One region of the Rhizobium sp. Root1204 genome, then DNA from elsewhere that is predicted to be linked to it. Evidence: riboswitches for the same ligand, from Rfam matches in the RefSeq annotation. Region 1 holds a riboswitch; each other region holds the start of a gene.
The links. Region 1 has a riboswitch for cobalamin ahead of ASC96_RS12875 (TonB-dependent siderophore receptor). Riboswitches for the same ligand answer to the same signal wherever they lie in the genome.
Positions count from the first base shown of each region.

Region 2: another riboswitch for cobalamin. It lies ahead of cobU (bifunctional adenosylcobinamide kinase/adenosylcobinamide-phosphate guanylyltransferase); the one in region 1 lies ahead of ASC96_RS12875 (TonB-dependent siderophore receptor).
Region 3: another riboswitch for cobalamin. It lies ahead of bluB (5,6-dimethylbenzimidazole synthase); the one in region 1 lies ahead of ASC96_RS12875 (TonB-dependent siderophore receptor).
Region 4: another riboswitch for cobalamin. It lies ahead of ASC96_RS32325 (CbtB-domain containing protein); the one in region 1 lies ahead of ASC96_RS12875 (TonB-dependent siderophore receptor).

Region 1 is NZ_LMCZ01000011.1:25,942-33,507, reverse strand. Features, by position in the region: gene ASC96_RS12885 (ABC transporter ATP-binding protein) at 1-1,417, shown strand, start outside; gene ASC96_RS12875 (TonB-dependent siderophore receptor) at 1,923-4,223, opposite strand; cobalamin riboswitch at 4,249-4,447, opposite strand; gene ASC96_RS12870 (iron ABC transporter permease) at 4,635-5,642, opposite strand; gene ASC96_RS12865 (ABC transporter substrate-binding protein) at 5,721-6,683, opposite strand; gene ASC96_RS12860 (ABC transporter ATP-binding protein) at 6,700-7,425, opposite strand; gene ASC96_RS12855 (DUF1636 domain-containing protein) at 7,519-7,566, opposite strand, start outside.
Region 2 is NZ_LMCZ01000041.1:133,075-140,640, forward strand. Features, by position in the region: gene ASC96_RS27285 (proline/glycine betaine ABC transporter permease) at 1-35, opposite strand, end outside; gene ASC96_RS27290 (ABC transporter substrate-binding protein) at 341-1,339, opposite strand; gene ASC96_RS33070 (hypothetical protein) at 1,447-1,692, shown strand; gene ASC96_RS33485 (hypothetical protein) at 2,111-2,254, opposite strand; gene ASC96_RS27300 (cobyric acid synthase) at 2,501-3,958, shown strand; gene ASC96_RS27305 (chloride channel protein) at 3,974-5,764, opposite strand; cobalamin riboswitch at 5,908-6,304, shown strand; gene cobU (bifunctional adenosylcobinamide kinase/adenosylcobinamide-phosphate guanylyltransferase) at 6,479-7,003, shown strand; gene cobW (cobalamin biosynthesis protein CobW) at 7,007-7,566, shown strand, end outside.
Region 3 is NZ_LMCZ01000034.1:568,567-576,132, forward strand. Features, by position in the region: gene ASC96_RS24035 (NADP-dependent malic enzyme) at 1-758, shown strand, start outside; gene ASC96_RS24040 (LuxR family transcriptional regulator) at 930-1,664, shown strand; gene ASC96_RS24045 (acyl-homoserine-lactone synthase) at 1,836-2,480, shown strand; gene ASC96_RS24050 (DUF2865 domain-containing protein) at 2,680-3,765, shown strand; gene bluB (5,6-dimethylbenzimidazole synthase) at 3,766-4,458, opposite strand; cobalamin riboswitch at 4,502-4,715, opposite strand; gene ASC96_RS24060 (SDR family oxidoreductase) at 4,758-5,579, opposite strand; gene ASC96_RS24065 (phytanoyl-CoA dioxygenase family protein) at 5,668-6,861, opposite strand; gene ASC96_RS24070 (LacI family DNA-binding transcriptional regulator) at 6,967-7,566, shown strand, end outside.
Region 4 is NZ_LMCZ01000043.1:56,050-63,615, forward strand. Features, by position in the region: gene ASC96_RS29680 (glucoamylase family protein) at 1-176, shown strand, start outside; gene ASC96_RS29685 ((2Fe-2S)-binding protein) at 213-1,070, shown strand; gene ASC96_RS29690 (CbtA family protein) at 1,114-1,887, opposite strand; gene ASC96_RS32325 (CbtB-domain containing protein) at 2,077-2,253, opposite strand; cobalamin riboswitch at 2,300-2,570, opposite strand; gene ASC96_RS29695 (EAL domain-containing protein) at 2,835-4,601, shown strand; gene ASC96_RS29700 (LysR family transcriptional regulator) at 4,624-5,472, opposite strand; gene ASC96_RS29705 (FAD-dependent oxidoreductase) at 5,715-7,566, shown strand, end outside.

The sequences.
Region 1 (7,566 bases):
AACCATCCGGCTTCTGGAAAAGGTGCGCATTCCTGCGGCGGCTTCCCGTTTCGACGAATATCCGCACCGGTTTTCCGGCGGCATGCGTCAGCGCGTGATGATTGCCATGGCGCTTGCCTCGCGGCCAAAACTCCTGATCGCTGACGAGCCGACGACGGCGCTCGACGTCACTATCCAGGGGCAGATCCTGGAACTCATCAAGACCCTTCAGGAAGAGGAAGGCACCTCCGTTCTGTTTATCACGCACGACATGGGCGTCGTCGCTGAAATCGCCGACCGCACAGTGGTGATGTATCGTGGCGAACAGGTGGAGACCGGCCCGACCAGCGATATCTTCTTCCGCGCCAAGCATCCCTACACCCGTGCGCTTCTGTCGGCCGTACCCGTGCTGGGGTCGATGAACGGCAAGGACCGGCCGATGCGCTTTCCGATTGTCGATCCGGCAACCGGGCTGCCAGACACCCCCGCCGAAACGATCGACACGGTCGCCTCGGGCAAGCGCCCGGTTCTGGAAGTGCGCAACCTCACCAAACGTTTCGACATCCATTCGGGCCTGTTTGGACGCCTGACCAGCCGTGTTCATGCGGTCGAAAACGTCTCATTTGAGCTGCATGCCGGCGAAACCCTGTCGCTGGTCGGCGAATCCGGCTGCGGCAAGTCCACCACCGGCCGCGCCATCATGCGTCTGATCGAGCCGCAGGCCGGCTCCGTCATGGTCGAGGGCACCGAGGTCCTGACGCTCGACAAGGACGGCATGCGCGAGATGCGCAAGAGCGTCCAGATGATCTTCCAGGATCCTTTCGCCAGCCTCAACCCGCGCATGCGCATTGGCGCGGCGATCGCCGAACCTTATCTCGAACACAAGATGGGAACAGAAAAACAGGCGCGTGATCTGGTGGCCGATCTGCTGGTCAAGGTCGGCCTGTCCGCCGACATGGCATCACGTTATCCGCACGAGTTTTCCGGTGGCCAGCGCCAGCGCATCTGCATCGCTCGCGCACTGGCGCTCGATCCGAAGGTGATCGTCGCTGACGAAAGCGTTTCGGCGCTTGATGTCTCGATCAAGGCGCAGGTGATCAATCTGCTGCTCGACCTGCAGCAAAGCCTCAACCTCGCCTTCCTGTTCATCTCCCACGACATGGCCGTCGTCGAGCGCGTCAGTCATCGCGTCGCGGTAATGTATCTCGGCGAAATCGTCGAGATCGGCCCGCGTGCCGCTGTCTTCGGCAATCCGCAGCATGCCTATACGAAAAAGCTGATCTCGGCCGTGCCGATCCCCAATCCGGACCGGCGCCGGGAAAAGAACAAGATCAGCAATGACGAGATCAGAAGCCCGATGCGTCCGGCGGATTACAAGGCCGTGCCGATCCAGTATCACGAAGTTTCGCCGGGCCATCTGGTGGCGATGTCCGTGTAACGGGATGAAAAGCCGGCACACTTTATACGTTTAAATTGTGCCTGCGCGAGAGGCAGTGCACCCGATGCGGATGACTGGTCACTCGGTGCTGCCGCCGAAAAATTTGGAAAGACTACGCAGGAAGCCGACCAGCCAGGCGCGCCGCCTTTTGCCAACCCTCCCCTCCCGGCGAACGATGCAACCGTGTCGCAGTATCGATGGCCGTCAGTTTTCTGGCTCAGCCTTGCGTCAGTGACGTCAACTTTTGGTGCAGTGCCGATGATATTCGCGGTCAAAGCGCCGAGATTCCGGATGACCTCTTGTCTCAACGCATGCCGCTCTTTCCGGGGACTGGCAGCGGCGTGCACCATCAGGGTTCAGGTATCTTTGCGGCCCAGCAAGACGCTGCTCGCGAGCGGCGGCAGAGGCCGTGCGGTAACTTGGAGTTGCCGGCCCCGTTAGCTAGGGCCGGCAACAGGGTCACTATCCAAGGCGGCTGCCTTGGACGGTGATGGCGGCAGGGTCGTCAAAAAGCGACCCTCAAAGAAAGCGTTGCCGAGCGGTGCGCGCCCAACATCCATTGTGTCGAACTGCCCGAGGTAGCATAAACCTCGTCGAACAGGTTCTCGACAAAGAGGTCGAGCGAAGCCGTCTCGGTCGGCCTCCACTGCAGGCCGGCATTCACGACAGCATATGCCGGCCGTGTCGCCGTGTTGGCATTGTTGGTGTACGCCTCGCCGGCATAGTGGACCCCGGCCTGCGCCATCCAGTTTTCAGCGAAGTCCCAGGAGGCATAGAAATTAGCGGCAAAGCGGGGCACATTGGGTGGCGTTTTGCCGGAAAAATCGCCACTCGCCTGAATATAGTTGTCGAATTCAGCCTTTAGAATGGTGCCGTTGGCATCGATGCGCCATCCTCCATCAAGCTCCAGTCCGATTGCCGCCTCTATGCCTTGGGACGACTGCTGCCCGATCTGACGGATGATGGTGTGGTTGTTGGGGTCTCGGGCCAATACGTTCGTCTTGACGATACGATAAGCCGAAAATGTCGCTTCGGCTCGGTCGTCCAGAAAACTGTATTTGACCCCAACTTCATACTGTTCTCCCTCGGGGAGTGCGTAATCCTTCTGCGCATCCGACAGCGACAAAAGGTTGCCGATCGGTTCGGATGCCGCGGAGTACTGTGCGTAGAGCGCCACGTCGGGGTGTGGATTGTAGACCGTACCCACCCGCCAGTTCAGCGAATCGTAAGTCCGCTCGAAAGCGACGCCGGTCTGGGGGTTGGAGCGGTTCACGGTGGGGCTGTCGTAACGCAGACCACCAACGATCGAGAACTGATCCGTCAGCGCCAGCCTGTTGTCGGCGAACAGTGAATATTGCCAGACCGTGCTGCGGTTGTTCGTGAGGAGGTTGTCTGGCCCGATGAATTTACCTGGATCGAAATCGATGGAAGGGACAGTTGAGGCGCCCGGATAGGGTGAGTTGTTGGTGTTCGCAAAGCGAATGCGGTTTACGTCGAAGCCAATGACGGTGTTGTTGTCCATACCGGCAACTGTGCTGTCGAGCACCAAATCCGTGCGGTTGCCGTACTGCTCATAATCATGGTGGACGGCAATGTAGTCGCTTCGCAACACCGTTTTGGTCGCTGGCTGGTAGAGGTAGCTCTCGACGTTTCGCCATTGGCGGTCGCTCGAGATGCGGTAGCTGGTGCTGTTGAGAGTGAGATTTTCCGCAGCCTGCCACTCGGCCTTGATCTGAGTGAAGTTGTCCTGGTAGCGGTTGAGTGCGTCGGCGACGTTGTAGTTTTGCTTGCGCAGGCGTTTGTCCAGTTTCCCATCGACAAGCGGGGTACCGAAATATGCGGTGGGCTCGGTGTCGCCGTAGTCATGGGAAAAAGTGAGTTTCAGGTCATCGGCGGCCTGCCAGAGGACGCTCCCGGATATGGCGAGATTCGACGCATCGCCACGCTCGATCCAGCCTCGCGTATCCCTCGCACTGACGTCAAGACTATAGGCAAGGCTGTCGTTGATCGGCCCGGCGCTGCCGAAGGCCAGCCCTTTCTTGCCGTCGGTGCCGATCGTCGTCACGATCTCATTGCGGCGGCTGTCGGTAAGCGGCCTCTTCGGAATGATGTTGATCGCACCGCCAATCGCACCCTCGCCGTAAAGAACGGAGGCCGGCCCATGCAAGATCTCGATGCGATCGACCGTGTACGTATCGAAGGGAAAGCTGATGGTGCCGGCTGCGGGATAGAAGCGCGTACCATCGTAAAGGCGCGCTACGGCTCCATTGCCGGTGAAGCCGCGCATGCCGAGGGAGGTACCCCCATTGCCCGGCGAGCCCAGAAAGGTGATGCCTGTGCCGTTACGTGCGATGGCCTGGTTGACGTCGGTCTGACCGCGCTTGCGGATGGTGTCTCCGTCAACGATCTCGACACTGGCAGGCGTTTCGAACGGCGTGAGATCGAGGCGACTACCCGCGTTCGACCGGGCCTTGAGATTTGGACCCGGCCCTACTCGATCACCCTTGCCGGAGACCCTGATGGTTTCCAGCTCGGTGACCTGGTCTGTGAGTGGCTTTTTACCTCGCACGACCTCCTGCGCTTCACCACTCGCCGCCGTCAAGAGGACGGCGGCGAGTGCGCTGCCAGACAGTAAGGTAGCACGAATTGGACGATACTTGGGATCGAGGCGGAGGGCGGCACTTTTTGAGGCGCCTATGGCGTGAGGTTTGGAAAACAAGGTGGAATGCTCCAGCGGTACGTTGCACGTCACCGCGACCAAAGCCGCCTTCGCCGCATTGTTTTGCGACGAGGATTCGGCTTTCACCAGGACACCCCGCCCAGCGTGCTCACGTATGACAACGGCTGACGGCAGGTCTCCTGACTCGCGGTTCGCTGCTCCCTATCGCCTTCCCAGGCGGAGCCCAGTGGCGTGTTGACAGGAAGCTAGCCGCTTACAGTTGCGGGGGCAGTCGCGGCATTGGATGCATGACATCCGCACCGCGTTCCCTTTTGATTCCCTTGCGGGAAACCGTCGCGCTTTTGTTACGGAGCACGCGCCGGTTGTGCAAGTCACGTTTGAGACTATAGTGGCGTTCTCATGCCGTGCGACCTGTCATGATAAGGAACATTGCCGTCGGCCACCCCGGTCTCCGTCGGGACAACCTGTTGAGGCTCCAAAGCAGCCACGATCACATTGATGATCGGCGGCGGCAATGGTCCGTTCAAGGGGCCCCGTTCAACGCCGCAGGATTGCAATGAAGGCCAGGCCGCCGAGCAGCCCGGTTATCACGCCGATCGGTATGTCCTCCGGCGCCATGACGACACGGGAGGCGATATCGGCAAGGATCAGCACCACTGCGCCGGTGAGCGCCGACAGTGGGATAACACGGACGTTGTCGCTACCGGCGGCAAGCCGGACGAAGTGTGGCACCATCAGCCCGACAAACCCGATGGCGCCCGAAAAGGCCACCATCACCCCGGTCACTAGGGCGGTGATCACGAACAACTGTGCCCGAAAGCGGACGACCGGGATGCCGAGCGTTGCGGCAGTCTCGTCGCCCATGGCCAGCGCATTGATTTCCCGTGCGCGCAAGATGAGCCAGATGAGGCAGCCGCCGAGAGCCGCGGCCGGATAGACGAGGTGTGGCCATTGGGCCAGCCCCAGGCCGCCCAGCAACCAGAACACAACCGTATGAGCGGCACGAGGATCACCAAGAAAGATCAGGAGATTGGCAAGAGCTGTCGCAACGAAGGCGACCGCAATGCCTGACAACACCAGCCGGTCCGCCGCTTGGCCGGTAAAGCGCGTGACCGCGACGACGGCGATAGTGGCGAGAAGCGAACCGATGAATGCAAACAGTGGCACGGTGACGAGACCGAAGATGAGGCCGGTGTGAAGCAGCGCCAGGATCGCGCCGAGCGCGCCGCCGGAGGAAACCCCGAGCAGATGCGGGTCGGCGAGCGGATTGCGTGTGACAGCCTGCAACACGGCGCCGACGACGGCAAGACCCGCACCCACCAATGCAGCCAGAATGACGCGCGGAAAGCGGACATCCCACACGATACTATCGCGGCCTGCCGACCATGTGACCTCGATCAGGCCCGGGGCCAGCTTGTTGACAACGATGGACCAGACGGTGACGAACGAAATGGGAGCAGCGCCCAGAGAGACACCTGCCGTGATACAAAGGCCGATCAGTATTGCCGGTACGGTCACAATCAGAAGAAGTCGGCCACTGGTCATGTCAGGTCCATCTTGTCCGCAGAAAGCAAAGGCCGGGCAGATCAGCCCACCCGGCCGGGTGTTTAGGGGCCGCGGAGGCTACATGTTGCGGGGATGAAATGCGTCAGCGAGGCGGCCGATCGCATCGATGTTGCGCGGGCCGGGTGTGGCTTCGACATAGTCGAGCACGACGAAACGGTCATTCTTGACGGCATCAAGGCTTTTGAAGGCGGGATTTTCCTTCATGAAGGCGATCTTCTGCTCGGCGCTCACGTCGCCGTAATTGACGATGACGATCGCTTGCGGATTGCGCTCGATTACCGGTTCCCAGGACACTTCGGTCCAGCTTTTCTCCACGTCTTCCATGATATTGATGCCCCCGGCCGCCTCGATCATCGCGGTTGGAATACCGAAACGTCCGGATGTAAACGGTTTTCCGGTGCCGGAATCATAGACAAAGACGCGCACGGGTTGCTTGACCTCGCCAATCCGGTTCTTGATGTCGGCAAGCCCTTTTTCGTAGCTTGCGACGAGGGCTTTCGCCCTGTCGTCGACGCCGAAGATTGCGCCGAGATTGAGAATATCGACAAACATGTCGTTCATCGTCGGCTTGGCCTTCGCCATGATGTGAATGCAGGATTCCGTCAGTTCATAGACCTTGATCTTGAACGGATCGAGTGTTTCGGGCGTCACCTCGCCACCGGCTTTCATGCCGTAGTTCCAGCCGGCGAAAAAGAAATCGGCGTCGGCATTGAGCAGGACTTCCTTGGTTGGATATTTTTCCGCCAGCTCGGGGAGCGCTTTGACGCCTTCGCGCAGCTTCTCGTCCAGCGTTTTCCAGCCGGATATCCCGGTATAGCCAACCATATGGTCTTGCAGTTGCAGAGCCAGCATCATCTCGGTGAGATTGACGTCGTGGGAAATTGCCCGCTTCGGCGCGGCATCGAAGGTGATCTCGCGGTTGCAGCTCTTGACGGTGACCGGATAGGCAAATGCCGGCATGGCGATGAGTGTCGTGGCGAGAAAACCCGCAGCGGAGGCGAGCAGGCGGAAAGAGGGCATGGTTGGTCCTTTCGGTTCAGGCGGTCTTGAGGGAAAATGAAAAACGCGCTGCGATGTTGCCCTCTACGGGATGAGCAAGGGCAGTGACGCCGAAGGTGTCCGAAATCGCGTGTGGCGTCAGTACCTCGTCCGGCCGGCCGAAGCCGACCATCCGGCCGTCGCGCATCAGCGCCACATGGGTAGCGAACGTGCTGGCCAGATTGATATCGTGCAGCGTGGTGACGATGGTCAGTTTCAGCCCGGCCAGCAGATGAAGAATTTCCAGCTGGTGGCGGATATCGAGATGGTTGGTTGGCTCATCAAGGATGATGATATCCGGCTCCTGCGCCAGCGCCCTGGCCACCAGCACCCGCTGCTTCTCGCCGCCCGATAGCGTCGAGAACTGGCGCTTGGCCATAATGGCGAGCTCGAGATGCTCTAGGCAGTGCACGACCTGTGCACGATCCTCGTCTCGCCAGCCTGTCAGCCCTTGGCGCCGCGGAATACGGCCCATCATCACCACATCGAACACGGTGAAAGGGAAATCCGCCGGCATTTCCTGAAGCACGACGGCAACGCGGCGGGCGACTGCCCGGGCTGAAAGCGTGCGAATGTCCTCGCCATCGATTTCGGTCCGGCCTTCCAGTGGCGCCACGCCGCGATAGAGGCAGCGCAACAGCGACGTCTTGCCCGCACCATTCGGCCCGACGATGGCAAGTCGGTCGCCAGCTTCCAGTGAAAAACTGACATCGCGAACAAGCATCAGATTCGTATTTGGACCCCAGCTGAGGCCCAAAACGTTGAGGCTTGCGCCCCTGCCGTCACAGCTCATGGATTGCCCCCCGGAACCACGGTTTCATTGAATGCGCTCTCCGGGATGTTCCGAGACGAGCAAGGCCGCCGG
Region 2 (7,566 bases), on a different contig from region 1:
CAAAGCAGATCTGGCAAGTAACTGCATATTGCCATGTCGTTCCCCTTTTTGCCGGAAGTTTTATAGTGCCGGCTGCGTCGACGATGCCTGTTTGAGGCCGCGCGCAGACTTGGGTGGTTTCTTTCCGAACCCCGGCATATCGAGAATGTGACAGCTTTTCGCCCCTGGCGACTATACCGTTTGCGACGATTTTCGTTTTCACATCCGTATCTGATGGAAATACCGGCGGCATTTCATGTCGCCGGTATCGGGATTTGCTGTTTGCCGCGGCGATTTGGCGTGCCGGGTTGGTAGCCGAAAGCCGACAGCGAAATCTGCTCCGCTGCCGCAGGGCAAGCCGTTAGAGGGCTGCCTTAACCTTTTCGGCGACGTCCGGAGCGACCCACTTGGTCCACATGTCCGGATAGGTTTCCAGGAAGTGCTTGGCAGCATCTTCGTTGGTACCCTGGTTATCGGTCATCCAGGCGAGAACCTGGTTGACAGTGCCGTTATCCCATTTGCGGGTCTTGACGTAGTCCATGGCGACGCCAGCCTTTTCGGAAAACGCCTTGGTGACGACGGTGTAGACGTCTGAGGTCGGATAGGAGTTGACCTTCGGATCCGGGCAATCCGGAACCGCTGTGCAGGCGTCCCAGTCAGCCTTGTTGTGCTCGACGCCGAAGCTCAGCCGCGTCATTTGATACTTGCCGAGAATGGCTGTCGGAGCCCAATAATAGCCGAGCCAGCCCGACTTCTTTTCAAAGGCGTTGGAGATCGACCCATCGAGACCCGCTGCCGACCCGGTATCAACCAACTCGAAACCCAGCTTCTCGGCGCCCAGTGCCTTGTAGAGATTGGCCGTCGAAACCTGGCAATTCCAGCCTGACGGGCAGTTGATGACGGCAGCCTTTGAGGGGTCTTCCGGTGCAGGGAAGAGTTCCGGATGCTTCAGCGCGTCCTGAACTGTCTTGATATCCGGGTGCGCGTCAGCGAGGAATTTCGGAATCCACCAGCCTTCGACGCCGCCTTCGCTCAAGAGCGGCGCTGCCTCGATCAAGCGGCCTTCCTTGATGGCGGCATCCAGCGGCGTGCGCACGGCATTGACCCACAATTCCGGCGCCATGTCCGGCTGCGCCTTCTCATTCATGGAGGTGAAGGTCGGCATGGTGTCACCGGTAACGAGCGTTACCGTGCAGCCATAGCCGTTTTCGAGAATGTATTTGTCGACCCAAGCAGCGACACCGGCCGACGCCCAGTTCATTTCGGCAATGCTGACTTCGCCGCATTCTGCGGCTTGAGCGGAACCGGCCAGTGCATAAATGCCGGTAGCGATGATGGTGGAAGCGAGCAGCTTCTTCATGTTTAAGACCTCCCAGTCTTATATGCAGCCAAAATCTTGGGGCCCATCGGGATACTGCATCTCCCGGAAACCCGATCGTTCAGGTTGAAGCAGTCCGGGGGGCTCTTGTGGCAAGGCCGATCTTTCATCCCCGCTGCGACGGTGCTGGAGTTTTTTTGTCTGGCCGCGGAACTCTGTCGCCAGCCATCTCTCTTTTTACCGTTAAGGGCAGCGTAAGTATTCCACAGGAGAAATCAACCTCCGGAATCGTTTTAGGCCATGCGGACGGCATTTGCGGGGTGCCGGAAGGCGCGCGCAAGCTGTTGAATTTTAATGAGCCGGGCAAGATTTTTGTGCAAATGCGCCGCTCTTGAGCGCAAAATTAGCACCGCTTCACACAAGAGTTGCGGAGCGTGTTTTATCCCAGACAAATTGTGTCCCGTATGCGCCTTCACATCGATTTTCATGTGTCGTGAAAAAAAGTGAAAAAAAAGACGGAATTCACCTTTGATTAAGCTCCTGCTAACCATCCGGTAACACTGTCAGGCTAATTGTTTTCCTGCGGCAGGGATACTTGGCCGCCCGGCTGGATTAGGTTTTGCGTCCCGGCCGGAGCGATCTCCGGGTGTATGCCGGAGTGGCCATGTGTAGCTTTGGCAGACCGCACGGTTCCGGAAGGAGCGGGTGCGGTTTTCGCATTTCCGGCGCCTTTCTCGATTGGTTGGCATAAAAAAACCGCGCCGTCCGAAGACAGGCGCGGTTCGAATTGTCAGTCTGGGAGGAGAGTGTGTGTCAGCCGACGCTGCGGGTCCGGATGAAACCGAGCGGGCCGAAGGGGGCGGACATGACCGTGTTGCGGACGCGCGACTGGCTGTCGGGTACCTTCGAATTCCAGGCGATCTGAACGAAATTGGGCTTGCTGAAGATGAACAACATCGGGGTGTGACCTTGGGTGTGGAGCGCCTTTCGCTCCGTGCTTTGATAGTGCTGATATAGTCCTGTTGGGGCGGAATACAACGAGTATTTTCGCCACGATATGTCGCTTTTTGGATGGTTTGCCATGCGTGTCATACAAGCCTTGCGGCAGCCTGAAATATCGCGTGAAAAACGGGTGCGAAAGACGGCAAAAATGCGGCGGAATATGGCTTTTATTGCGGTTGGGGCAATGCTAGAGGATGGGCCATGACAAAGACGATCATGCTCCAGGGAACCGGCTCCGATGTCGGAAAAACGGTACTCGTGGCGGGGCTCTGCCGCATCGCAGCCAATCGCGGCCTGAAAGTCGCTCCGTTCAAGCCGCAGAACATGTCGAACAATGCAGCTGTATCCGACGATGGTGGTGAGATCGGCCGCGCACAATGGCTGCAATCGATGGCGGCGCGCATCCCGTCGTCGGTGCATATGAACCCGGTTCTGCTCAAACCTCAGTCGGAGACCGGTAGCCAGATCATCGTTCAGGGCAGGGTGGCCGGGCAGGCGAGAGGACGCGATTACCAAGCCTTGAAGCCGAAGCTGATGGGCGCCGTCATGGAAAGCTTCGAGGCGGTGCGGTCAGGCACCGATCTGGTGGTGGTCGAAGGGGCGGGATCGCCGGCCGAAATCAACCTGCGTTCCGGCGATATCGCTAATATGGGATTTGCCACCCGCGCCAATGTGCCGGTCGTGCTGGTTGGCGATATTGATCGCGGCGGCGTCATTGCTTCGCTGGTCGGCACGCACACTATTCTGTCTGGCGAAGACCGTGCCATGATCTGCGGCTATATTATCAACAAGTTCCGGGGTGACGTGTCGCTGTTTGACGATGGCATTGCGGCGGTCAACGGTTTTACCGGCTGGCCGTGCTTCGGCGTCGTGCCGTGGCTGAAGAGTGCCGCCCGCCTGCCGGCGGAAGATTCCGTCGTTCTCGAAAAGCTGGCACGTGGAACGGGCAGGGCGTTGAAGGTTGCCGTGCCGGTTCTGTCACGCATCGCCAATTTCGACGATCTCGATCCTCTGGCTGCCGAACCAGAGGTCGATCTGGTCTTTGTGCGGCCCGGTGAGCGCATTCCTGCCGATGCCGGTCTTGTCGTCATACCCGGATCGAAGGCAACAATTGCCGATCTTGCGGATTTTCGGGCTCAAGGCTGGGACCGCGATTTGCAGGCGCATGTGCGGCGTAGTGGCCGTGTCATCGGCATTTGCGGTGGATACCAGATGCTGGGAGACCGGGTCACCGATCCGCATGGTATCGAAGGCAATGTCGGCGAAATCCCAGGGCTTGGCCTTCTGGCAGTCGAAACGGAGATGGCGCCGGAAAAGACGGTGCGCAACAGCAGGGCCCGCTCGGCGATCTACGATGTTGCGCTGGAAGGTTATGAAATCCACCTCGGTCGCACCACCGGCTCCGATTGTAACCGCCCGGCCGTGATTATCGATGGCCGCCCGGATGGCGCGGTCTCGGCAGATGGCATGGTCAGCGGAACTTATCTGCATGGGCTGTTTGCCAGCGACGCTTATCGCGCGGCGCTGCTTAAAAGCTTCGGTATCGAGGGGGGCGGCGAAAACTATCGGCTTTCAGTTGACCGTGCGCTCGACGACGTCGCGGCCGAACTGGAGGCGGTGCTGGATCCGCGCTGGCTGGATGGATTGATGCCGTCCTGACAGGCACGCCTTGCCTCAAATCTCTCCCGATGCCTCGCGCCGCCTGCGGTCCAGCTCTTCGCTGTAGCGGCGCAACGTATGGCTTTCCGTCAAAAGGCCGACGACGCGCCGTTCGATGAGGTTGTTGACCACGGCCAGCGCATCGCTCTCCGTGGTGTCGAACAGGGAGGCCGCCTGCTTGGCATTCATGTTCGGCTGCAGGAAATCGTTGGGAAGTCGGACAAAGCCCGAAAGCCCCTGCTTTTCCTCGCTGGCCTCGATGGGGCTGGCATAGACTTCGGGAACCTGGATGATGCCGGCATATTTCGCGCCATCGACGACGACGACGCGTTGTGTTGATCCGAGCGGAAAATCGCGGCGAAAATCCTCCAGCGTTGCGTGGGCGTCGATGGTGCGGACATCGGTACGCATCAGGCGGCCGACCGTCAGGTTACGGATCCAGCCGACATCATGGGCGCTCCGGATGCTTTCGCCGCGCAGATGAAAACGCCAAGTGGCGAACGAGTAGCCGAAGGTGGTTCTGACCACGAGCGATGAGGTGATCACGGCTGCGAGGACCAGAACGGTGATCGGAAAATCACCGGTGATTTCCAGCGCCAGGAAGGTCATGGTCAATGGCCCGCCGATGACGGCGACCGCCAGCGCGCTCATGCCGACAACGGCATAGATGACCGGTGTCAACGTTGCATGGGCAAAGATGTAGGGCGCAGAAAAGGCAAACAGCTTGCCGAGCAGCGCACCCATAAACAGCGAGGCAAAGAACAGGCCGCCACGAAATCCTGAACCGATCGAGACGGCCGAGGCGAGCGATTTCAGGAGGAACAGACCGATCAACATCGGGATCGCCGGCGAACTGGCGAGATTGAGGTGCAAGGCGCCGTGACCGGCCGAAAGAACCTGCGGTGAGACCAGCGCCAGAAGGCCAACGACGACACCACCAAGCGCAGGCCGCATCGGCGCAGGGATCGAACTGCGGCGGGCAAGACCCTCGACCAGCGAGACACCCTTCATCAACAGGATGCCCATGCCGGCACAGAAGCAGCCGAGCAGCAATGCTGGCAGATAGTCGGCCGGAACGACCGCGCCGAACTGCCCGACATCGATGGTGAAATCACCGGCATAGAGCCATCGGGCGACGAGATTGGCGATCAATGCGGATACGACGACCGGCGTCAGCGACACGATCGTATAGGTGCCGATGATCAGCTCGAACGCATAGAAGGCGCCAGTCAAGGGTGCGTTGAACGCGGCGGCGATGGCTCCGGCGGCGCCACAGCCGACCAGCGTGCGCAGATCCGAGCGGCGAAGCTGCAGCGAAACGCCGAGCTTGGAGGCGATGCCGGACGCAAGCTGGGTGTACCCGGCCTCAAGCCCGACAGAGGCGCCAAAGCCGTTGGAGATCAGGTTCTGGACCGCGACGATGATGCTGTCGGTCAAGGACAGCCGGCCGCCATGCAGGGCGTTGGCCTCGATCGGGTCGACCATTGGCTTTTTACGCCACGACGCCAGAAGAAGCATCACAAGGCCAAGAATGATCCCGCCGACGACCGGCGCGATCAACACCGAGATTTCGCCCCGCAGATCGCTCGCGCTCAACCTTTGTTCGTCGGCAATCCCGAAAATCAGGCTGTGCAGGCGGCTGGATATGATGCTCATCGCGGTCACGGCGAGACCTGACGTGATGCCGACGATCATGCCCGCAACGACCAGGCCGAGTTCACTGCGCCGCGCAAAGGCCCGCATGCGTCCACGGTCAAACAGCAGCGAGAGATAGCCGAGGCGGCGCAGGTCGAATTTGGGTATCATCTTCAGCTTCATTGCCAGGCCATCCAGTCTCCGCGCCGTCCTAGAAGGCATGGCATTGGAGATCAAGTGAAGTCTTGATCACATCACGCTAAACCGAGGTGGCGGAGATAGTGTCGCAATTGACTTGATCCAGGTGAGCGCCTAATCATCAGTCATTGGATGGTTCCCGATATGCTTGTGCATGCCGGGAGTAAATGGGAATGCGACGGGCCGGACCCAAGCCGGGCGTCCTTATCGCAGCCGACCCCGCGACTGTAGAACGGTCAGGGTTCACCATTCGGGAAAGCCGGTGCTTCCGGACTGTCCGCACTCGCGGCAGCGGCGCGCATTGGCCCAACCGGAAAAGCCACTGGAGTGGCATTACGATCAGCCGGGGCCGGACGCCTCTATTGTCTACGAATCGTCCACCTCTTCGTAATGCCCGTCGATTGCGGTCACGCAATCTGGCGCAAACCTCCGGGAAGGCGAGGTGGACCCGTTCGTCCCTTTGGGGACGTGGCGCCGTGAGCCAGGAGACCTGCCATCCTCAAGAGCCCCATCTTAGCGAGGGGCTCGCCCGATCCAGGGAGAGATACTCCCGATGCCAGCACGGAGGTTGTCATGGCTTTATCATCCCGTTCCCCGAACGGCCCGTTTTGCATTGCCGCGCTTTTTCGCTCGCGTGGTCCATTGGTCTGCGTACTTCCCGGCGCGCGCTGAGGCCAGGACCATTCCATGACATCGATACAGTCAGGTAGCGCGCTGATTCTCGGCGGCGCCCGGTCCGGTAAATCCACTTTCGCTGAAAAACTCGTCACGGCGTCGGGTCTGCGCCTGCATTACGTCGCGACAGGAAGAGCCTGGGACGGCGAGATGCAGACAAGGATTGACGAGCATCGCGATCGCCGCGGGCCGGAGTGGCAGACCCATGAAGAGCCGCTTGAGCTTGCCGCCTGTCTGAAGGCGATCGATGCGCCGGATCGCATCATTCTGATTGATTGCCTGACGCTCTGGGTCACCAATCTGATGATGGAGCACCGGGATATCGCGGCGGAATTTGAACGGCTTGCGGCTTATGTGCCGCAGGCCAAGGCCCGGCTGGTTTTCGTGTCCAACGAGGTCGGGCTTGGCATCGTGCCGGAGAACCGCATGGCGCGCGACTTTCGCGACCATGCCGGCCGGCTGCACCAGATCATTGCGGAGATATCCGCTGACGTCTATTTTATCGCGGCTGGATTGCCGCTGAAAATGAAGGGTTGATCCATGACCACTGCTAAAGCCGTCCACGGCAAGATTCCCGCAACCGTCATCACCGGCTTCCTCGGCGCCGGCAAGACAACGATGATCCGTAACATCCTGCAGAATGCGGAAGGACGCCGCATCGCGCTGATCATCAACGAGTTCGGCGATCTCGGCGTCGATGGCGACGTGCTGAAGGGCTGCGGCGCCGAAGCCTGCAGCGAGGACGATATCATCGAGCTGACCAACGGCTGCATCTGCTGCACCGTTGCCGACGATTTCATCCCGACGATGACCAAGCTGCTTGAGCGCGAAAATCGCCCGGACCATATCGTCATCGAGACGTCCGGCCTGGCGCTTCCGCAGCCGCTGATCGCCGCTTTCAACTGGCCGGATATCCGCAGCGAAGTCACGGTCGACGGTGTCGTTACCGTGGTGGACAGCGCTGCCGTTGCCGCCGGGCGTTTTGCCGACGATCACGACAAGGTGGATGCGCTGCGCGTCAACGACGACAACCTCGATCATGAAAGCCCGATCGAGGAACTGTTCGAAGACCAGTTGACTGCGGCCGACCTGATCATTCT
Region 3 (7,566 bases), on a different contig from region 1:
GGTTCCGCGATTATGTCGACGACTATTTTGCGCTTGTCGGCCGTCTCGGCGTCATTCCGGAAGCAGCCCGGACAATCGTTCGTACCAACCAGACCGTGATCGGCGCGCTTGCCGTCCGGCGCGGCGAAGCCGATGCGCTGATCTGCGGCGTCGAAGGCCGCTACAGCGCCCATCTTCGGGCTGTCTCCCAGATCATCGGCAAGCGCGAGGGTGTGCTGGATTTCTCGGCCCTCAGCCTGCTGATCTCGCAGCGCGGTGCCACCTTCCTCACCGACACCTACGTGACCTTCGATCCGACGGCAGAGGAAATCGCCCAGAAGACGGTGATGGCCGCCCAGGAAATTCGCCGCTTCGGCATTACCCCGCGCGCAGCGTTGGTTTCGCATTCGAATTTCGGCTCGCGGGATTCGGAAAGCGCCTTCAAGATGCGCAAGGCCATGCAGATCGTCCGCGAACTCGCGCCCGATCTCGAAGCTGACGGTGAAATGCACGGCGATTCCGCCATTTCGGAAGCCTTGCGCCGCCGCGTCATGCCCAACAGCACACTGGCGGGTGAAGCCAACCTGCTGGTCTTCCCGAACCTCGATGCCGCCAACATCACGCTGGGCGTCGTCAAGACGATGACCGACAGCCTGCATGTCGGACCGATTTTGCTCGGAACGGCCCTGCCTGCACATATCCTGTCGCCATCGGTAACGTCGCGCGGCGTCGTCAACATGGCCGCACTGGCGGTTGTGGAAGCCTCATACCCCGCCTAGTAGAAGTATAGATTGAGCCGGCTCACAGCCGGCTCAATCCAAATATAAAAGTGATTTTAATTACAGCTTATAGTTTAGATTTGTAAAAACACACGGATAACCAAAGATTGCACTAGACAAAGACTTAAACCGTTATCATGCTGCCCCCATCAAATAACAGGGTTTTGCAGCATGGCTGACCAACAGGCATTCTTTGACCTGCTGGACATTATGGAAAACGAGGAAATCGTTGAACCAAAACGGTTTTTCGACCTGATGCGCAGCACTTTCAGTATCGCAAATCTGCTTTATCTCGACGTCGACATCCTGACCGCGGGTTTTGTTATCCACAGGCTGCACCACACTTTCAGCGCACGCAGTCTCACAACCTATGTTGACAAGCGCTATCAGCGCATCGATCCGATCCTGCGCATGACCTTGGGTGGCGTCAGGCCGGTGGATTGGGCGACGGCCCGCAAACTTCATCCCGATAGCGAGCCGCTTTTTTCCGCAGCGACACAACTCGGCCTTGGTCTCGACGGCATCACCCTGCCTCTCGCGACCCCCACTCGGCGGCTGGCTTTCCTGGCAATCCAGGCTGATGTTCCGTCCGACGAATGGCCTGCCTACCGGCGTTGCCATCTGCGTGATTTCCAATTGCTCGCCAATCTTTTCCACGCGTCTCTGCTGGAAAGCGACAGCAGAATAGAGCTTACGGACTGCGCCAAGACACTGACCCATCGGGAAACCGAAGTGCTCAGCTGGGCCGCCGCGGGTAAAAGCTATTGGGAGATCGGCACGATCCTGGGCATTTCAGAACGCACCGTCCGCTTCTTCATGACCAATGCCCGGCGCAAGCTGAACGTCGTTTCCAATACCCAGGCGGTCGCGCAAGCCGTCCGGCGCGATCTCATCCCGGCCTTTTGATCATTTCCCGCTCCCCTTCTCTCCCGTGAATGCAATGGACTCGGACGTCCTTCCGGACGTCCGAGTCCATTGCATATCGGCGTGCATTAGAAACCTGTCACTACCGACAGTTATGCCCGCCGCCGATACCTGACAGCATTTGCTCTCCGCATTCATACACAGGAGCAAACGATGATCAGGATTTTCAACCGCAACACCGGCAAGCAACATCCGGACGCTATCGACGCCATGTTCCAGTTGCGAAAGCGTGTCTTTCACGACTTGCTGAAATGGGATGTGTCGGTCCGCGGCAACTGGGAAATCGACAATTACGACGACGTCAATCCGCTCTATGTGCTGTCTTACTCGGATGAAACAGGCAAATTGCGCGGCTCGCTGCGCCTCCTGCCGACGCTTGGGCCGAACATGCTGGATGATACGTTTCCGATCCTGCTTGGCGACAACCCACAGGTGCGCAGCGCGTCCGTCTGGGAATCCAGCCGCTTCTGCATCGATCCGGCCATCTCGCAGGATCGCGGTTCCAACCAGGTAACCATCGCCGCCGCCGAACTGATGTGTGGCGTCGGCGAGCTTGGGCTGTCGTCCGGTCTCAGCCATATCGTCACAGTCACCGACGTTTTTCTGGAGCGGATGTTCCGGCGGATGGGATGCCCCGGTGAACGGATTGGCGAGCCACAGCGGATCGGCTCCGTCTATGCTGTCGCCGTTGCCTGGGAAGTCACAGCCGGCCTTCTGGACAGGATGAAGGCGGTCGCCGAAATCGCCGGTTCCGTGCTGGAGCGGCCGATGTCGCTTGAAATGGCCAGGGCTGCTTAAACTATCCAGCCTGGCGGGAGTTCGGCCGATTGTGGCTCTCCCGCCTCGCCCGGCATGTTTCTCCCGCCGCCCGTTAACGCTGCTATGCGGAGTGCGTTGCAGCCCCGTCGAATGACGGTATGATAAGGGCAAAGTCAGAGTGCGCGGGATGTTCCTTCGCACCCGGCGCGGTGCCGGTATGCTCAGGCGAGAGAAACACGTGATCTTCCGTTCCATATCCCTTGCGGCGCGAGCAGTTCCGCTTCTTCTGGTCATGACGGCCACGGCCGACGCCTCGGCGGTGTGTGAACGCCTGAATGCCCATCTTGCCGGCCTGCCGAAGATCGTCGCCTCCAATGCCAATCTGCGCGACTATACAGGGGCGATATCCCGCCAGAATCTGGACCTGCGGCAGGCACGCAGTGATCTGAGGCGCATGGGATGCAGCACGGGCAGCGTCATCATTGTCGGCGGCCCGAATGAAGAGGTCTGCCAAAGCCTGAGCAGCGAAATTTCACAGATGCAAATGGATCTGGAAACCCTGAAAGCCCGCCGGCAAAGCCTGCTGGACGGCAACGATAGCGATATTGCCCGGCGGCGTATTAACGCCGCGCTTGCCGCCAATCGCTGCAACGAGGAGGAGAGTGACGTCCTCAGTGCCGCGGTCGAAGAACCGGAAACCCACCGCAATATCCTCAATGACCTGCCGCCGATCAGCGAGGGGTATTCGGATCCGTACGGCAACGCCGGCTTCGCCACGCCGGAAGACGGATTTGGCCCGAGCGCAGAATATCCCGGCAGCTTGCGCACCATGTGCGTAAGAACCTGCGATGGGGCATTCTTCCCAATCTCGTCGAACTCATCGCCGGCCGATTTCCAGCGCGATGCCGAAACCTGCCAACGGCGCTGCCCCGGGACAGAAACGGCGCTCTATTATCATGCGATGGCGACAGAAGAGACAAACCAGATGGTCTCCGCCGCCACCGGCGAACCCTATGCCGACCTGCCCTCGGCTTTCGCCTACAAGACCCGGGACCTCAGCCAGCCCGGTCAATGCGGCTGCTCTCCAGCCGGACGCACGGCGACGCAACAAAGCACGCACGACAACGGCAAGGGCGTCCTTGAGATTCTCACCCGCAAGAAGGCGGACCCGGTCGAAGTGAAAAGCGCCGTCGCGGACAGGCCATACAATCCTCAGGACAACAAGGTCCGCGTCGTCGGCCCAAGCTATCTGCCGTCGCAGGAAACCTCGATCGACCTGAGGCATCCGGCAGGCCCCGGATACCAGCCGCAGCAGACCAATTGATCAATCATCCGGCCTGATGCCCCACGCATCCGCGAACACCAGATCTTCAAGCGGCAAACGCTGGCGCCAGCCTTTGACGGCCAGTTCCGGTTCGGCATAGAGCGTATCGACATAACCAAGGCACAGCCAGGCGATGATCTCGATATGATCGGGAATACCAAGCACATCCTTGATTTCGCGCTCGTGAAAAATGCTGACCCAGCCGACGCCGACACCTTCGGCCCGCGCCGCAAGCCACAGGTTCTGCACCGCACAGACGGTGGAAAACGCATCCATGCGCGGATTGTGCGTCCGGCCGAGGACGACCTTGCCCGCACGCGCCGGATCACAGGTGACACAGATGCTGACGGGCGCCTTGCGGATGCCCTCCAGCTTCAGCGACCGGTATTTGTCCCGCGTCTCGCCCTCAAACATCAGCGCTGCCTCTTCATTGGCCCGCTGAAAAGCCTCAAAGACACGCGCCCGCCTCTCCTCGTCGCGAACGACGATGAAATTCCACGGCTGCATGAAGCCGACGGAGGGTGCGCTGTGGGCGGCGGCAAGAAGCCGCGCTATGACATCATCCGGCAAAGGTGCGGGCAGGAATTGATCGCGCACGTCGCGGCGGGTTTCGATGGCGCGGTAGACGGCGGCGCGCTCGTCCGGTGAAAATGCGTCCGCCCTCACAAGGCGGTCTTGCGGTTCAGCTTGCATCGTTTGATCCCCAACAATGCGAAACCTCCCGCCGTCCGCGCGGGGCTGGTCTATCTCGTCAGGCCGGTCTTCTGACTGCGGATCAACCGATTTTGCCGCCTTCCCGGATCACATGAAAATCCAGTGGCAGAATTCTGAAAGAATTCAGAAATTCATCAATGCAAAATCGTCCCCGTCACAGCGTTGGGCACGTCCCGGACTTTCACCGGGTTCCCGATTCTCCCGTTTTCACGGGCACCTGAGCAGGACCGATATGGGCATGGCGGGCCGCCAAATGCAAGATGGCCCGCCTGATCTCCTTACATCGCAGCGACCGGATGCGGCGAACCGTCATAGGCGCCCCAGATCGACTGATCGAAGCAGATCACCGAACCGGTCATCAAGCCGGACTCCCTCGACGACAGATAGGCGCAGGCACGCGCCACTTCGGCCGGATCGACCAGACGGCCGAAAGGCTGGCTTGCCGCTGCCTTTTCCAGCCAGTCGCTGGCGGCGCCATGAAATTCGCGCTGGATGCGATCCTCGCCTTCCGAGGCCATCCAGCCGATGTTCAGGCCGTTGACCCGGATCCGGTTGCGCAGCAAAGCATAGGCGGTGTTCTTCGTCAGGGTTTCCAATGCCCCCTTGGAAGCACAATAGGCCGCAATGAACGGCTGGCCGGCCTTGGCCGACATCGAGCCGATATTGACGATGGTCCCCTCGATCTTTTCCCGGCGCATGACGTTGATCGCTTCCTGCATCAGGAAGAACGGCGCACGCACATTGACGGCGAACATCCGGTCGAACAGTTCCGGGCTGGTGTCGAGGATCGTACCACGATCGGTAATCGCAGCCGCATTGACCAGCGCATCGACACGGCCAAACGCCTTGTCGCAGGCGTCTATCACCTTGCGCGCATCCTCCACCTGTTCCAGATCGGCCTGTACGTAGACGACCTTGGTGCCGGTCGCCTTGCCGATCTCGGCGGCCTTGGCTTCGCCCTTGGCGGCATTGCGGCCGCAGATAACGATGCCTGCGGCGCCGCGCGCGGCAAACAGCGTTGCGATCGTGGCGCCTAGCCCTTGCGTGCCACCGGTGACGATCGCGATCTTGCCGTCGAGACGGCCATAGTCATTGCTCATTGTTTTTCCTCCATTTTCGATATCGCTGATGCCAAAAAACTCCCGCCCGGCATTCGGGCAGGAGTTCAAATTGCAAGGAATATTTCCGTTAGCTGAGCTTCTTCTCCGACTGAGCCGCAAGCGCCGCTGCAAATGCGGCTTCCTCCCAGCCACCCGAAAGCGCTTCGTGCATCAACTGCGCCTGCGTTTTCGGCGCAAGCCCGCCGACTGGCGGATCCCGGTCGAGATTGGTCGGGAAGGAATATCCTTCGGCGCAGGACGCAATCGCACAAGCGGCTTCCGCAGAAGTCAAACGGCCATCGGTAAGCATTGCCTTCAAGGCTGGATAGAGAACGGCACTCATGCGCTCCCGGTTGACCGTTTCCATCGCGCGTCCAAACGCCGAGGACACTTGCAGGAGGTTTGCCACCCGCTTGATACCCTCGGAACGATTGGTGCCCGCAGCATGGAAAAGGGCCGGATTGAAGAAGACCAGGTCGCCCTTCGACAGCGGCAACTGCACATGGTGGCGATCGAAATAATCGCGAAACTCCTGACGTTTCAGCGCCAGATAGCCCGGAACATAGGTTTGGCTATAAGGAAGGAACAAGGTCGGTCCGCTTTCCAGCGGCATGTCGCAATGAGCAACCGCCCCCTGCAGCGTCAGGACCGGCGACAGGCGATGGACATGTGCCGGAAACTGCTCGATGACGGATGAGGTCTGAAAACCAAGATGGTAATCCCGGTGCGCCGATTGCGCTGCCCCGCCCGGATTGACCCGGTTGACCTGCGCCGTCATCTGATAGCTCGGTCCGAGCCAGGCTTCGCTGACCAGCGCGATCAGGGCATTGCCATAGTAGGCGGCGAAATTACGCGGATCACGCAGGCAGTGCTTTTCAAGTGAATTCCAGATGCGGTCATTGGCGCCCGGCTTGGCAAAATGGTCGCCGCCACCGCTATTGGTCCGGTGCTGTTCATTGATGATATCGTCGAAAATGCCGCTCGCCGCATCGATGACAGCCGTATCCTCGAATGCCCGCTTCAGCACGACGACGCCCGGCCCGGTCGCAAAGGCTTCGCAGATTTCAGCCAGCACCGCCCGGCGTCCTTCGCCGGTCTGAGCCGCCTTCAGCACATTTGCGCTGTCATAAATCAGAACATTCTTCTCGACGGCCGCCGCATGCGGATAGTCGGCAAGCGATGTCGTGCACTCCACCTCAGCGCGAAAATCCTCAAGATCGCAGGCAGCTTCCGTCAGCCAGACCCGGTCAGCTCGCTGTTTTAGAATATTGTCGGTCTTCATCCCGTTTTCCTCCCGCCGGATGTCTGTCGATGACCGCACTATACGCGGAGGGAAAAGCTGATATAGAGCAGAAACACCTCAAAAAACCATCAGAACGGACCCACGATGGCCCACGAATTTCTGGTCAAGGACATCGCTTTTCAGGCAGGCCTCAGCATCGCCACCGTCGACCGCGTTCTCAACAATCGCCCCGGCGTACGCAAACAGACGGAACTGCGTGTCCACGCCGCCATCCGCGAACTGGAAAAACAGCAGGCCGGAATCGAAATACAGGGCCGCAAATTTGCCATCGACATCATCATGGAAGCGCCAGACCGCTTCACCGATACCGTGCGCGATGCCTTCGAAAGCGAGAGCCTGACATTTCTGCCGACAATCTTCCGCTCCCGTTTCCATTTCGCCGAATCGATGCGGCCGCAGGAGATCGTCCAACTGCTTGACCGGGTGCGCCTGCGTGGCACCGATGGCGTCGTCCTGAAGGCGCCGGATGTCCCCGAGATCAGTTCCGCCGTCACGCGCCTCGAACAATCCGGCATTCCCGTTGTGACGCTGGTCACCGACCTGCCCAATGCACCCCGCACGGCTTATGCCGGAGCGGACAACAGGGCAGCCGGCGAAACCGCCGCCTACCTGATCGGCGAACGCTTTGCCGGTCAGCCGGCAACGGTACTGGCGACCCTGTCGAGTAGCCGTTTCCGTGGGGAA
Region 4 (7,566 bases), on a different contig from region 1:
TTCCGGGCAAGACGGCGGAAGGTTGGCTCAACGACCGTAGCGTTGGCCTTGATCAGGGGTTGCTGGTGATGATGATCGAGAACCATCGCAGTGGTCTTTACTGGAACATGCTGCGCGAAACGCCGGTTATCCGGCGTGGCCTCCGGCGGGCAGGCTTTTCCGGCGGCTGGCTTTAAGCTAAACCGGCTGCCAGGTGATAACAGGCGGCCCCATTGAGCGAGAACCGGGTTTCAAGCAGCTTTCGACCGGATGATGTGCGGCACGCAAAAGCCGCCATAGCCTGGCAGGCGGAGCATTTTCCGCAGGTAGCTGTGTCCCTGGGGCGGGAGGGCGGCGATTTTCTGCCGGTCAATGAGGCATGGCATCTCGGTGGCGATATGGTCGAGCGCCTGCTGGACTACCAGAATTGTTTTGCTGCCGGCATGGACGACCGCGTCAGAGGCGCCCATCTAATTTCCTTCTACAGCCACCATCTCGGCATCGCGGCAGCAGCTGTCTATTTACAGACGGGGCTGGTGCCCAATCTGCATCCGGATCGCCTTGCGTTCCGGTTCGAACCTGTCGTTCAGCATGGCAGGGGGACGCCTTCGGACACTTATCCCTCCGGTATCAGCCGCCTTCATTTTCGTTTCCGGAGCTTTGCACGCGGGGATGATTGGGTGGCAGCATTTCATGGTGGCTTCGTCGAGAGCTTCAATCCGGTGATCGGCTTGCTGCAAGGCCGCACTGGCCTATCCCCCGTCGCGCAGTGGCGGCTGGTGGGTGACGGCATTGCGGGGGCTTTTCTGGAGATCGGTGCCGCCTTGGGCGAAGCGGATCGCGCAATGGCCGCAGCGCTTGCCATCATCAAGAGGGCCGGTTCACCGGTATTTTCCGAGACGGCGCACTACGCCAAGGTCGGCGCTGTTTGCGATGGCATCCCCGTCGAGCGAATCTTCCGGCTGCGAAGCGGCTGCTGTCTCTACTATCGAACAGAGGGTGGGGATTTTTGCGATGTCTGCGTGCTTCTCGATGACGAGACACAAAAAAGCCGCCTGCAGGCCCTTGTCGAGCGCACAGGCGGCCTTTGATGTACTTGCGGCGCAAGCAATGCTAGCGCCGCAACGATAGGGCTTAAGCCGATTTCAGAAACCGGTCGTTCAGGTATCCCGAAATCACGCCGAGCACGATCCAGAACGCCAGTGTCGTTGCCAAGGCGGCGACCGCGAATTCCGCGCCGAGAACTGCGGGTACCGGGCTCGAGATGTCCGTCGGCTGTGGCGCTCCATAGACGTGCGGAGCGGCGATCAGGACAAGGCCGATGATCTTGGCCAGGATCTCACCGCGCAACACGACAAGATAGAGGCCGGCGACGGAGAGAACGATCGCTGCGATCCACCAGGTCTGCCGGTCGTGGAGATCAGCGGCAGGGAAGCCCGGCAATTCCGGCGGCAGGCCGATGGCGGGCAAGAGATGGATAGCCAGCCAGCCGCAGGCGCCCCAGAGAGCGCCGTTGCGCAGCGTGATGGGGTAATTGAAGGCGAGGCTGGCGCCCGCAAGCAGCAGGCCAAATCCGGCGCCGGCCACCAGATTGGCAAGCAATGTGCCGGAGAACCGGCTCATGCCGAACATGATGCCGCCTTCGTCTTCGTGCTCGCCTTCATGGGCGTAGGCGGGTGTGATGGGTGAGAGTGCCGACAGCATTTCGCCGATCAACGAGGAGCGGTCGAGAGAAGAGTGCTGCTGCTGGCCTTCGGTTGCGGCCGGTGGTTCGGCGGCAGGTTCCTTGACTTCATATTCCTCGGCATGAAGGATGAGCGGGACCACCCGCAACTCCTGCGCCGCCGTCATGAAGACGCCCGCGATCAATCCAGCCACCAATGCGGCCAGAAGCGTTTTGACAATCATTTGATACCCCCAAAATCAAGCGGAGCAGATCGATCTTTAGTGCTCAACGCTTGCTGTGTTTGAATTCCCACGGCAAAGCCCGCCCGATGCCGGAGCATGGGCGCAATCCACGGCCGCGTGATTTCCAAAATGAAACCCGCGATCCCCTATCGATAGAGTGTGGAAAGGCTGAGCTTCCCACTGCCTATATCAATGGCAGGGGAAACCGTAGGAGTGGCGGACGTCATGCGCGGTGTCGTGCAGCACGGCGGAATTGGCAAGGCCGGCACCGAAAACCAGGAAGCCGCCGATCAACAGGGCGAGAATAGCCGTGGTGATACGGTCATTGAGAGAAAGCGGGACGCTTGAAACTGTAGTCGTAGCCATGACAACCTCCGTGATGGCGCGTGGGAAATATCCCACCAATTGGGCACCATGCCCTTCATCAACCGGCAGGTTTCCTGGCTCGCGGCGTCAGGCACTTTCGTGCCAAGGAGCTTGTCTCACCTTCCCGCGGCAGAGGCAAAACGCCCATCGCCGCAGTGGCTTTTACCGGCTGAACGTACCGGAATGACAACCTCTGACCGCTCTACAGTCGCGGGGTCGGCCGTGATAAAGATGCCCAGAATGGGTCCACCCGTCACGTTCCCATTTACTCCCCGAAAGCGCCTCGCTCCCAGGGAACCAATTGATCTGCTGATGATTATGCCGTCACCCCGGTCATGTCAATTCGGCGCTGCGACCAACAATGGCGCATTGCGGCTCTTGATTTTTCCGCGCAGTGTCTAAATTTGATATGTAATACAGTACGAGATGCGCCTAAGTTGCAACTGGGTTTCTTTGAAGAAGCACTTAATGGTTGTTTGTTTAAAAAGTACTCTTTTTGCTCATGGAACAATAGTTCTTTAGGAACCTTGGTGTAGAATGCGGAGGCGCTGATACGCGAAGCATCCTCTGCAGAGAAAACCATGAAGGCGGCGAGGTCCGAACAGGAATTCCAGAATATTCTTCGCCGTTTGGGAATTGCGCTTGACGCTTCTCAGATCGGCGTGTGGGAGCACGACACACAGAAAGACGAAGTCGTCTGGGATTTGCAGATGCACCGGCTCTACGCAACCGGCAAGACGCAAAGGCGCGTCAAGGCGGAGGTCTGGACGAATGCGATCCATCCCGATGATTTTGCCCAGGCCCAGGCCGATTTCGACCGGGCGATTGCAGCCAAGGATGCCTATTCTTCGGAATACCGGATCATTTTGCCGGACGGTGAAACCCGATACTTGCGTTCACGCGCCTATTGCTTCGAGGAAGACGGCCATATCACCCTTATCGGCGCCGAATGGGATGTGACGGCGGATGTGCTGCTCAATCGCGAACTGCGACGGCAAAAGGCGATCGCCGAGGCGCGGGCCGTTGCCCTTGAAGCGAGCCGCGAGCGGATCGCATATGCAGCCGAACATGATTATCTAACAGGACTTCCCAATCGACGCTTCTTTGACAGGCGATTGGCGGAGCTTGCGGGGGAGGCCGGACCGGAAAAGCTGGCGATCCTGCATATCGGTCTAGACCGGTTCAAGCAGATCAACGACACTGCCGGCCATACGACGGGAGACAATGTCCTGATATCCTGTGCCAGGCGGATTGAAGCCAGTGTGCCTGAGAACGCATTCATTGCCCGCGTCAGCGGTGATGAATTTGCGGTTTTGATCGCAAATTTCGTCTCGCTGGATGACCTCAAAATCCGTGCAGAGCGGCTGGCGCAGCAGTTGAAGCAGTCGGTCTGGCATAATGAGGAGGTCTTGCGCACCGGTGGGTCGATCGGTGTCGCGGCTGCCAGTGGCCGCAATATTGGCAGCCTGCTGGCACAGTCGGATATTGCCCTGCATCGTGCCAAGAAGCTCGGTCGGGGACGGGTCGAGGTGTATTCGGCTCAGATGAAGGCACAACTCAATGCCGAGCAGCGCGTTGGCAGGCAGTTCGCTCATGGTTTGGAAAAAGGGGAGTTCATTCCCTATTATCAGGCTCAGGTCGATGCGCGGACCCGGCGCATCGTCGGGATGGAGGTTCTGGCACGCTGGCGCCATCCGAAACGCGGATTGATCCTGCCGGGCGAATTCATCAAGGTTGCTGGCAGTCTCGGCCGGCTGGACGATCTCGATGCTGCGATCTTGAAGGCGGCGTTGAAGGACCGTCAGGCCTGGATGGGGCAGGGAGTGCATGTTCCGCGCATTGCGGTGAATGTCTCGGCTGCCCGCCTGTCGGATCCGCTTTTGATCGACGAATTGAAACGCCTGGATGTCCGACCGGATATGCTGTCATTCGAATTGCTGGAAACCATTTTTCTCGACGACAGCGAAGATGACGTGTTTTCCAACGTCGCAGGCCTGAAGGCCATGGGTATCGACATCGAGATCGATGATTTCGGATCCGGTCATGCGTCGATCATCGGGTTGGTAAAGCTGAAACCGCGGCGGATGAAGATCGATCGTCAACTGGTTTTGCCGACCACCACATCGCGCGAACAGAAGCGCCTGTTGCGCTCGATCATCGACATCGCCAAAGCGCTCAATATCGAGGTCATTGCCGAGGGCGTCGAGACGCTGGAACACGCCAAGTTGTTGACGCGCCTTGGATGCGATGTGCTGCAAGGTTATGCGATCGCCTATCCGCTTCCGGCCGCAGATATGCTGGCCAGGTTGAACGAGGATCAGCAGTTGGTTCTGCTCACTCAGCACTGACCGCATATGCCGCTTGTGGCTGCTATCGTTCCAGAAGATCCTGCATGGCGCTGATGATGCGGCGGTGCTGGTGGGCGTGGCGAGTGCGGATGCTGGTGGCGGCGTAGACAGCTTGCTGTATCGGAGGGGCGTCTGCGATGGGGAAAGCGGCGCCTTCGCCTTCGAGCCTCAGCGCCGTGCTGCTCGTCACATAGGCTGCCCCTCCCAGCGTCTTCAGCAGGCCGGTAATGGCGATATTCTGGCCTGACGCCAGCGGAGCGGATGAAAGCTGCGGCAGGGCCAGCCGATGCGCACGGTCGAACGCCGGAGAGTAGACGGCCTGGATATAGGTTTCCGGTAACAATTCGCCGACCGTTCGCGTCGCGGTGCCGACCAGCATGTAGGTCATTTCGCCGATCCGCTCATAGTGAAGATCGGGCAGGTAATGCGGCGTATAAAGGATGGCGAGATCGAGATCGCCGGCTGCCAGATCGCGGTTCATCTGGTTGGAGTAATCGGCCTCCATATAGATCGAGGTCGTCGGCAGGTCGGCCCGGACGGCTGATAGCCATTTTCCGGCAAAGGCTTCGGCGAGATCATGCTGGATGCCGAGCCGCATCGAGCGCTCGTAGGTACCGGCGTTTTCCACCGCGCGGGTTGCCTCGTGCCATTGATGCTGCAGCGCCTTGGCATGGTCGAGGAAACGCAGGCCGGAGGCAGTCGGCGCAGTTCCTCCTTTGTTGCGCGTGAAAAGCTTGCGGTTGAACTGTGCTTCGAGCGCCTTGACCCGATGGGACACGGTGGATTGCGTGATGTTCAGCCGTTCCGCCGTGCGATTGAAACTGCGGGTTTCCATCAGGTCGAGGAAGGTTTCGATAAGGTCGATCTGCATGGGTGTGTCCGGTGTCTCCCAATTTTGCCCCTCACCCTATCCCTCTCCCCGCAAGCGGGGAGAGGGGACGACGGAGGTGGCCGCCTGTCCCTTCTCCCCGTTTACGGGGAGAAGGTGGCCGATAGGCCGGATGAGGGCTTCTAGTTCAATCTAATCGAATTCTTCGATCAATAAAGCCCGTTCTGACGGCTTGATGCAAATGTTGTTCATGGCCAAAACTTCCCCCAAACAAGGGAACAGCCATGTCGAATTTGCCGTCTTATGCACGCGTCGTGATCATCGGGGGAGGTGCGGTCGGTGCGTCCGCTCTCTATCATCTGGCCAAGGCCGGGTGGACGGACTGCGTGCTTCTGGAAAAGAACGAGCTGACGGCCGGTTCGACATGGCATGCGGCGGGCAACGTGCCGACATTTTCGTCCTCCTGGTCGATCATGAACATGCAGCGCTATTCGGCCTCGCTCTACCGCGAACTGGGCGCGCTGGTCGATTATCCGATGAATTACCATGTCACCGGCTCGATCCGGCTTGGTCATTCCAAGGAGCGGCTGCAGGAGTTCAAGCGCGTCGTCGGCATGGGGCGCTATCAGGGCATGGATCTCGACATCCTCTCGCCGGATCAGATCAGGTCGAAATACCCCTTCGTCGAAACCCATGACCTGACCGGCGCGCTCTACGATCCCTATGACGGCGACATCGACCCGGCGCAGCTGACGCAGGCGCTGGCCAAGGGCGCGCGCGACATGGGCGCGAAAATCTTGCGCTTCTGTCCCGCCACCGGCGCGCGCCGGGAAAATGACGAGTGGATCATTTCCACGCCGCAGGGCGAAATCCGCTGCGAATACGTCGTCAATGCCGCCGGTTACTACGCCCGCGAGGTCGGAAAATGGTTCGGCCGCGACGTGCCGATGATGGTCATGAGCCATCAGTACATGCTGTTCGAGGAAATTCCGGAACTGGCCGCCTGGTCGAAGGAAGCAGGGCACAAGCTGCCGTTGCTGCGCGATGTCGATAGCTCCTATTACCTGCGCCAGGAAAAGACCGGGATGAATCTCGGTCCCTATGAGAAAAACTGCAAGGCGCACTGGATCACGCCGGACGATCCGATGCCGGAGGATTTTTCGTTCCAGCTTTTCCCTGACGATCTGGAACGCTTGGAATGGTATCTGAACGACGCCGTCGAGCGTGTGCCGATCCTCGGCACTGCCGGTCTGTCCCGGATGATCAATGGGCCGATCCCCTACGCGCCGGACGGCAACCCGCTGATTGGCCCGATGCCGGGCGTGCCGAATGCGTTCGAGGCCTGCGTCTTTACCTTCGGCATTTGCCAGGCAGGCGGTGCGGGCAAGGTACTGGCCGAATGGGTAACGGAAGGGCAGACGGAATGGGACATGTGGTCCTGCGACCCGCGCCGGTTCACCAGTTTTACCGATCAGGATTATTGCATCGCCAAGGGCATGGAAATCTATGGCCATGAATATGCCATGCATTTCCCGAAGCACGCCTGGCCGGCGGGCCGCAACAAGAAGCTGTCGCCGATCCACGGCCGGATTGCGGCCCTTGGCGCACAGTTCAAACCCTATAACGGCTGGGAGCGGGCCAACTGGTACGCCAAGCCGGGGGATGACCTCTCGGAAGAAGCCACGCAGACCTGGAACCGGGCGGGGCCTTGGCAGAAACGCATCGAGGAGGAATGCCTCGCCGTCACCAACGCTGCCGGCATTCTCGATCTTCCTGGTTTCTCCCGCTACCGCCTGAAGGGCGAGGGTGCCCGCGACTGGCTGCTTGGCCTGACTACAGGCAAGGTGCCGAAGCCTGGCCGTATTGGTCTCGCCTATTTCTCCGACGACAAGGGCCGGATCGTCACCGAAATGTCAGTCATGGCACTGGAGGAGGATTTCTTCTTCCTGATCACGGCGGCAACGGCGCAGTGGCACGATTTCGAATGGTTGAAAAAACACCTGCCACAGGATGCGGCGTTTACGCTGGACGATGTCACGGAGAGCTTTACCTGCCAGATACTCTCCGGACCGAAGTCGCGGGACATCTTGGCTGAGGTCTGTGATGCGGATCTTGCGAAGGGTTGGTTGACGCATC